Regions from separate parts of the Kitasatospora sp. NPDC001539 genome, predicted to be linked through region 1. Evidence: riboswitches for the same ligand, from Rfam matches in the RefSeq annotation. Region 1 holds a riboswitch; the other holds the start of a gene.
The links. A riboswitch is a leader RNA that binds a small molecule or an ion and turns the genes downstream of it on or off. The one in region 1 is predicted to bind magnesium.

Region 2: another riboswitch for magnesium. It lies ahead of ABT247_RS22830 (NRAMP family divalent metal transporter); the one in region 1 lies ahead of ABT247_RS20910 (magnesium transporter MgtE N-terminal domain-containing protein).

Annotation. Positions count from the first base shown of each region.
Region 1 covers NZ_JBEPAK010000135.1:9,041-13,380, reverse strand. Annotated here, with positions in the region: gene ABT247_RS20920 (SAM-dependent methyltransferase) at 1-263, opposite strand, end outside; gene ABT247_RS20915 (helix-turn-helix domain-containing protein) at 391-963, shown strand; M-box (ykoK) riboswitch at 1,145-1,324, shown strand; gene ABT247_RS20910 (magnesium transporter MgtE N-terminal domain-containing protein) at 1,641-3,008, shown strand; gene ABT247_RS20905 (NRAMP family divalent metal transporter) at 3,005-4,340, shown strand, end outside.
Region 2 covers NZ_JBEPAK010000160.1:9,677-14,016, forward strand. Annotated here, with positions in the region: gene ABT247_RS22825 (MgtC/SapB family protein) at 1-276, opposite strand, end outside; gene ABT247_RS22830 (NRAMP family divalent metal transporter) at 487-2,154, opposite strand; M-box (ykoK) riboswitch at 2,514-2,689, opposite strand; gene ABT247_RS22835 (ABC transporter ATP-binding protein) at 2,827-3,627, shown strand; gene ABT247_RS22840 (FtsX-like permease family protein) at 3,624-4,340, shown strand, end outside.

The DNA of each region.
Region 1 (4,340 bases):
GACAGCCCGGCGGTCCGGGCCCGCGCGGCGACGCGGTCGAGGGCGGTCCCCGAGACGTCGACGGCGGTGACGGCCCAACCGCGGGCGGCGAGCCAGAGCGCGTCGCCGCCGTGTCCGCAGCCCAGGTCGAGCGCCCTGCCGGGCTCGGGCGCGAGGGCGGTGACGAGTTCCTCCACCACGGCGTTCGGCTGGGTGCCCCACCGGGTGTCGAGGCGGGAGTAGTGGCTCTCCCAGAAACTGGCGGAGTCGTCGGCGGTCTGCATGGCAGGTCCTCTCGTCGGCGTGCGCGGGGGCGGCCCACCGCGGTCGTGCGGCCGGATCCGGGACCGACGGTGCGCCCCGCCCTGCCGCGGTTGCAAGGACGCATGCCGTTTCGGCAACCTGGGCGGCATGGCCGACGCGAAGAGGGACGTCCTGGCCGCGGTCGGCCCCCGGCTGCGCGAACTGCGGCGCCGGCGCGGGATGACGCTGGCGGAGCTCGCCGAGCGGACGGGCATCAACGAGAGCACGCTGTCCCGGCTCGAGGGCGGCAGCCGCAAGCCCACCCTGGAGCTGCTGCTGCCGCTCGCCGAGGTCCACGCCGTCCCGCTCGACGAGCTGGTGGGCGCACCCCGCACCGGCGATCCGCGCATCCACCTGCGGCCGGTGGTCCGGGACGGGATGACGTACGTGCCGCTCAGCCGCCCGGGCGGCGTCCAGGCGCACAAGCTGCTGATCCCCCCGCGACCGGGCGGCGAACTGGAGTTGAAGACCCATGACGGGTTCGAGTGGGTCTACGTGCTCAGCGGCCGGCTGCGCCTGCTGCTCGGCGACCGGAGCCTGGTCCTCAAGGCGGGCGAGGCCGCCGAATTCGACACCCACGTGCCGCACTGGCTCGGGCCGGACGGCGACCGGGCCGTCGAGCTCCTGGTCCTCTTCGGACACCAGGGCGAGCGGGCCCACCTGCGAGCCCGATCCACCTGACGTTCCGTCAACTTCATGGGCGGGCAATTCGGTTCGCGCACCGGGCGGTCGCCGACCGGACCGCCGCGCCGCTCCGCCGGACGCACGCCGGGCGGCGCCCCCACTGGCCGGTCCACGGTCAAGCCCCGGTCAAGGATTACGCCGCAGGGGTCATCACCCCCTATCCTGGGGCCGATTCGAACAGACACCTCGTTCGGTGAGGCGTCTTCACGGACACAGGCCACTGATCCCACCCGTCGAGAGACGCTCCGGATCAGGACAGGTCTCCCCGGCTCAAGGGGTGACCCCAAGTGGCTTCCCGTCGGACACCGACCAGGGACACGCCGTGGAGTGCCAAAGCTCTGACGAGTGGGGGTGCCCGGGCGGTGACGTCGGTCTCCCCCTGCCGCGCCGCCGCGCCCCGATGCGCGGCCGAGACCGGGAGGAGGGCGTGATGGACGAAAGTCCTGGCCATAGTCGGCCCTTCCCCGTGCCGCACTCGCCGTCCTCGCCGTCCCACCGCCGCCCGAGACGCCCCGCCCTTCCCTGACCCGATCCGGTCCGCTCCGCCCTGCCGCCCGCCCCGGGCGCGGGCGGCCCCGGCGCATGCCCGCCACCGGCTCCGCGGTCACGGACGGCCGCGGCGCGCCGCCGGGTGGCCCGATGCCCCGTCCTGCCGGGGCGAGGGGGTTCCCATCATGGCCGCCGCCACGCTGTTCACGTCCGCCACCGCCCGGCTGCGCGACCGCACCGTCGCCGCCGAGCGCCGCACCGCCGTCACCCGCACCGTCCGGTCGTCGCTCGTCTCGCTGGCCGGGCTGGTCGGCGGGCCGGTCGCCAACCAGGCCGGTGAGGAGGTGGGCCGCGTCGTCGACGTGGTCGCCCGCCTCTACGGGGCGGAGCCGTACCCGCCGGTCACCGGCCTGATCATCCGGATCGGCCGGCGCCGCACCTTCATCGCCGCCGACGCCGTCGACCGGATCATGACCGGGCGGGTCCGGCTGCGCACCGCCCGGCTCGACCTGCGGGAGTTCAACCGCCGCCCCGGCGAGGTGCTGCTCGCCCGCGACGTGCTCGACCACCAGCTCGTCGACGTCGACGGCGTCCAGGTCACCCGCGCCGCCGACCTCTACCTGGCCCCACTGGCCGCCCGCACCGTGCTGGTGGGCGTCGACGTCTCGCTGCCCACCCTGCTGCGCCGCCTCGGCCCGCGCCGCTGGCAGGTCCGGCCCACCCCGGAGCGCGTCCTCGACTGGCGCTCCGTCGCCCCGTTCGGCGAGCAGGCCACCCACGGGCCCGCCGAGGTACGGCTGCGCGCCTCCCGCTCCGCGCTGCACCGGCTGCGTCCGGCCGACCTCGCCGACATCCTGGAGGACCTCGGCCGGCACGAACGCCAGCAGCTGCTCGGCTGGTTGGAGCCGGAGCAGGCGGCGGACGCGCTGGAGGAGATGGAACCCGCCGAGCTGGAGAACCTGCTGCGCGAGGTGCCGCCCGAGCACGCCGCCCGGCTCGTCGACGAGATGGAGCCGGACGAGGCGGCCGACGCCCTGCGCGACCTCGCACCGGGCGAGCGCGAGACCCTGCTCGCCAGGATGCCCGAGCCCGAGGCCGCCGAACTGCGCTCGCTGCTCGCCCATCGCGAGGGCACCGCGGGCGGTGCGATGACCACCCTGCTGGTCACCGCCGGCCCCGCGCACACCGTCGCCCAGGTGCGGGCGGAACTCGCCGCGCAGGCAGAACACCGCACCGACATCGACGCGGTCGCCGTACTGGGCGAGGACGGCCGGCTGCTCGCCGACATCCCGCTGTTCGACCTCGCCGTCGCCGAGGACACCGCCGTGGTCGGCGATCTCGTCAGCTGGCTGGGCCAGTTCGGCCCGCCGGTGACCGTCCGGCCCGACACCCGCCTGCCCGAGGCCGCCGACCGCCTGGTCGCGGCCCGGGCCACCTCCCTGCTCGTCGTCGACGACTCCGGGCGCCCGCTCGGCCGGGTCCTGGCCGACGACATCCTCGACTCGCTGCTGCCCGAGCGCGGGCGCCTGCACTTCCGGAGGCTCCTCAAGTGACCCGCGACCTCGACACTGCCCGCGACCTCGGCACTCCCCGGGACACCGCCCAGCCCCGGGACACCGACCAGCCCCGGGACGCCGCCACCCGCCCGGACACCGCCGGCCGCCGCCGGGGCCTGCGCCGACTGGCCGCCGTCGCAATGGTGGCCGGGCCGGGTCTGGTCGCCGCCAACGCCGGCAACGACGCCGCGGGCATCGCCACCTACGCCAGCGCCGGCTCCCAGTTCACCTACGGGACGCTGTTCTTCATGGTGCTGGTCACCGTCGCCCTGGTGATGGTGCAGGAGATGGCCGTCCGGCTCGGCGCCCACACCGGCAAGGGCCTGGGCGCGCTGATCCGCGAGCAGTTCAGCCTGCGGCTGACCGCCCTCGCGGTGTTCTGCCTGCTGCTGGCCAACACCGGCCTGGTGGTCAGCGAGTTCGCCGGCATCGGCGCCGCCTTCCAGCTCCTCGGCGTGCCCAAGTGGGCGGTCATCCCGCCGGCCGCGGTGCTGCTCTGGTCGCTGGTGCTGTTCGGCTCGTACAAGTGGGCCGAGCGGATCTTCCTGGTGATGTCGCTGGCGTTCTTCGCCTACCCCGTCGCGATGGTCCTCGGCCACCCCGACTGGGGGCAGGTCGGCGAGCACCTGGTGGTGCCGCACCTGGAGCCCGGCAAGGACTTCATCCTGCTGGCCGTCGCCCTGATCGGCACCACCGTGAGCCCCTACATGCAGTTCTACGCCGCGGCCGGCGTGGTCGACCGCGGCGTCAAGCCCGCCGACTACAAGCTGATCCGGGCCGACGCCGTACTCGGCGCGGTGTTCGCCTGCGTGATCAGCCTGACCATCATCATCGCCACCGCCTCCGCGATCGGCGGCACCGGCCCGCTGGAGTCCGCCGCGCAGGCCGCCGAGGCCCTCAAGCCGGTCGCCGGGCACGGCGCCGAGCTGCTCTTCGCCTTCGGCCTGATCGGCGCCTCCGCGCTGGCCGGCGCGGTGGTGCCGCTCTCGGCGAGCTACGCCATCGGCGAGGCGGCCGGCGTGGAGCGCTCGGTGTCCCGCAGCTTCCGCGACGCGCCGCTCTTCCTCGGGCTGTTCACCGCCCAGATCGTCCTCGGTGCCGTCGTGGCGCTGACCCCGGTGGACGTCATCCAGTTGCTGATCGGCACCCAGGTACTCCAGGGCCTGATCAGCCCGATCGTCCTGGTCTACCTGCTGGTCCTCACCAACCGCCGCGCCGTGCTGGGCGACGCCGCCAACGGCCCCCGCTACCGGATCGCCGCCACCGTCGTGGTGGTCGGCGTCGCCGCCATGTCGACGATCCTGCTCGCCCAGACCGTCCTCGGCTGGT
Region 2 (4,340 bases), on a different contig from region 1:
GTTGAGGCCGCGCACTCCGGCGCCGTCGCGCAGGATGACGCCACCGCCGAGGAAGCCGATGCCGGAGACCACGTAGGAGGCGACCCGGGTGGGGCTGCCGGCATCACCGACCGCCTCGCTGTAGAGCACGAACAGGGTGGCACCGGCGGCGACCAGGGCGTTGGTGCGCAGGCCGGCCATGCGGGCGCGCCACTGGCGCTCGACGCCGATCAGTGCGCCGCAGGCCACGCCGGTGGCGAGCCGGACCAGGAACTCGACGGTGGTCAGGGTGTGCACGACGGCACCTCCTCCAGGAACGCGGACGGGAAACGCGGACGGGGAAACACAGGCAGGAAACGCGGGCGGGGCAACACGGACGGGCAACACGAGCAGGGCGGCGGCCGCCAGGACCGCGGACGACGGGTGCCGGGACCCGGGGCGGCGGGGCGCCACCCGCCACCCACCACCCCCCGCCCGCCCCAGGGCGTCCCGCCCGTGGCCGGCCGCTCAGTGGTCGAGCGCGGTCTCGACGACCTTGATGATGACCATGGCCGTCGCGATCAGCAGGTAGGCGCGCAGGGCGCCCATGCCGGCCTTACGGGCCGTGGACATCACCGGCTTGGCGAGGGTGTCCAGCGGGGGCATCCGCCAGTTCTCGCGGTCGACCGGGTCCTCCTTGGTGGCGGTGCGGCCGAAGGTGAAGGAGTACCCGGCGACGAGGACGCCCGCGACGCCGCAGGCTGCCGCGATCCCCAGGATCGCGCCGGAGCCGATGCCCGGCCGGACCACGGCAGCGGTCAGGACGAGCGAGAGCGTCACCAGCACGCCGACCACGACCGCGGTGAAGGCGTTGGTCCTGGGTCCGTTGACCCACGGACCGAGCACGGCGCGGTCGTTGCAGAGCAGCAGCAGGAACACGGTGGCGGAGGGCAGCAGCACCCCGGCGAGCACCTGGACGAACTGGGTGATCAGGCCCTGGGTGTAGCCGTTGGACAGCAGGGTGATCGCGGCGGCCACGACGACCAGGCCGGCGTGGACGCCGTAGAAGCCCTTGGCGCCCCGGACGCCGCGGTGCAGCGAGTGCTTGATGCCGAAGACGTCGCCGATCGCGTAGGCGGTGGACAGCGAGACGGCGAAGGCACCGATGACGGAGGCGTCCAGCAGGGCGATCGCGAACAGCACGCCGGCCAGTCGGCCGGCCGTGGCCTCGATGCCCTCGGCCAGGGCGGCGGCGTCGGAGAACCGTCCGAAGCCGTCGGTGCCCGCGAAGGCCGCCGCCGTGAGGCCGATCAGCGCGGCCGCGCCGACGATGACCACGGCGATCCCGATCCACAGGTCGACCTTCTCGTAGGTCATGAAACGCGGGGTGATCCGCTTGTCGATGACGTACGACTGCTGGAAGAACAGCTGCCAGGGGGCGACGGTGGTGCCGACGATGGAGATGACGACCATCATGACCGCCGCGAGCTGGCCGGAGCCGCCGGGCAGGGCGGGCGTCACGAAGTCGTGGGCCATCTGCGAGGTCTTCGGGTGGAGGAGGAAGTAGACCGGCACCAGCAGCAGGGAGCCCGCGCAGAGGGTGATGGCGACCCGTTCGAAGCGCCGGAAGGAGCCGGTGAAGGCCGAGGCGATGATGATCGCGGCGGCCAGGACCACCGAGGCCGCCTTGGGCAGGCCCAGGTAGCCGGCGGCGAGCGTGACCCCGATGAACTCGGTGACCAGGGTCAGCGCGTTCAGCAGGAAGAGGTCGATCACGCTGAACGCGCCCCAGAACCGGCCGAAGCGCTCCAGGATCAGCCGGGCGTGGCCGACCCCGGTGACGGCGCCGAGGCGCAGCACCATCTCCTGGTTGACGTACAGCACGGGGACGAGCAGCAGCAGGGTCCACAGCAGCTGGGTGCCGTAGTTCTGCCCGGCCTGGCCGTAGGTGGAGAAGGCGCCGGCGTCGTTGTCGCCGACCATCACGATCAGGCCGGGGCCGATGACGGCCAGCAGGGTCCTGAACCGCGCGGAGAGCCCGTGGCGCGGGGCGGTGTCGTCGAGCCGGAGGGTGCCGAGCGCGCCCTTGATGTCGCCGACGTGGGCGTCGTCCAGGACGGCCTGGCCGGCGGCGGAGGTGGTGGGGGAAGCGCCGGGAACCGCGGGGAACGTCGGGTCCAGCATCGCATTGGTCATGGCAGGGCCTGCCTCCCTGCCCCTCGGCGAGGGGCGTCAGGGGACACGCGGCAGCACTCCTCCCGCTGGGCGCACGCCGCCGTCCCCGCACGGCGGCGCCGGGCAGCGGCGGCCGTGCGGGCATGACGGATCGTCAGGCGCCTTGCGTCCGCGTGCGGTCGAGCAGCGGGCGAGGCGCCTGGTGGGGATGTGCGGGGGAGGTCGTCACCGCGTGCCGGAGGTGTTCGAGAGCATGCGGGGGTAGGGGCGACTGTGGCCCGGACTACTGCAGTCCATGATCTCGCCTCCTCCCGGCCGGGGGCGCACCGACTGTGCGCCGCATCGCGACACGGCAAGGAGCACACCGGTCGCGGCGGACCGGTACACCCCAACTCGTCAGAGCTTTGGCACTCCACGGCGTGTCCGGCCGGTCGGCCGGAAGCCACTTGGGGTCAACCCTTAGGTCGGGAGGACCTGTCCTGAACCTGGGCGTCTCTCGACGTCGTCGGGTCAGTGGCCTGTGTCCGTGAAGACGCCTCACCGAACGAGGTGCCTCGTGAAACCTCACACAGCATAGCCCGGCCGGAGAGCGGGCCCGCCGCCTTCCGTCCGCTCCTCGACACCTTTGTAGAACCTTGACCGGTCCGCGCCTGCTGCGCCTTCCCCATCCCGGCATATATAGTTCACCGACATATGCAGCTGAACAGCTCACGAGGGGGAAGTGTGTCCTACACCGATCCGACCCGGTCCGAGCCCGTCCTGCGCCTGACCGGGGTGTCCCGGGTGCACGGACGCGGCGCCGCCGAGGTGCACGCCCTGCGCGGGGTCGACCTGACCGTCCACGCCGGCGAGTTCGTCGCCGTGATGGGTCCGTCCGGCTCTGGGAAGTCGACCCTGCTGACCCTGGCCGGCGGACTGGACCTGCCCACCCGCGGCGAGGTGCTGGTCGAGGGCGTCACGCTCGGCGACCTCAGCCGCGGCCGGCTCGCCGACCTGCGGCGGCGCTCCGTCGGGTACGTCTTCCAGGACTACAACCTGATCCCGGCGCTCACCGCCGCCGAGAACATCGCCCTGCCCCGCGAACTCGACGGAGTCCCGGGCCGCGCCGCGCGCCGGGAGGCCCTGGCCGCGCTGGAGGAGTTGGGCATCGGGGAACTCGCCGACCGCTTCCCCGACGACATGTCCGGCGGCCAGCAGCAACGGGTCGCCATCGCCCGGGCGCTGATCGGCGAACGCCGCCTGGTGCTCGCCGACGAACCGACCGGAGCACTCGACTCGGCCACCGGTGACGCGGTGCTCGCCGTCCTGCGCGCCCGCTGCGACGCCGGGGCGGCCGCCATGATGGTCACCCACGAGGCCTCGCACGCCGGTTGGGCGGACCGGGTGGTCCACCTCCGGGACGGCGCGATCGCCTCGGAGAGCACCGGTCGCCGCTCCGGCGGCTGCCCGGCAGCCGTCCACCGACCCAACCCCCTGGGGGAGGTGGCGCGTTGAAGCTCGGAGCGTGGAAGGTCGCACTGCGGATCGCCCGCCGCGACGCACTGCGCGCCAAGGGCCGCAGTGCGCTGGTCCTGGCCATGATCGCGCTGCCCGTGCTCGGGGTCACCGGTGCCGACGTCGTCCACCGCAGCGGGCAGCTCACCCCGGCCGAGCGGGTCGAGCGGGTGGTCGGCGGAGCGGACGCCCTGGTCACCGGACTCAGCCCGGGCCGGACCGTCGAGCAGGCCCCGATCGCCGAGGACGGCGCCTTCGCGCTCGACCCCAAGCCGGGGCAGCCGCCGACGGCCGAGCAGCAGCGGGCCGCGAGCACCGACCCGGCCGAACTGGTCGGCTCGTTGCTGCCACCCGGCAGCCGGCTCACGCCCGCCCGCACCGGGCCGGAGACCGGCGCGAACTCGCCCGAGGGCCTGGTCCGCACCCTCACCACCGAGGCCGACCTCGGCGACCCGGTCTGGCGCGGCCGGCTGGACGTCGTCGGGGGACGCACACCCGCCGCCCCGCACGAGGCGGCCGCCACCCGGGCCTTCCTGGACCGTGCCGGGCTCGGGCTCGGCGGCACCACCACCGTCCAGGGGCTGGAGCGGACCACCTTCACCATCACCGCCGTCGTGGAGCACCCGGACGACCTCGGCCGGGTCGAACTCGTGGCCCGGCCGGGCGAGTTGCTCGACCCGCTGACGGCCGCCGCGGAGCCCGGACAGCCCGCC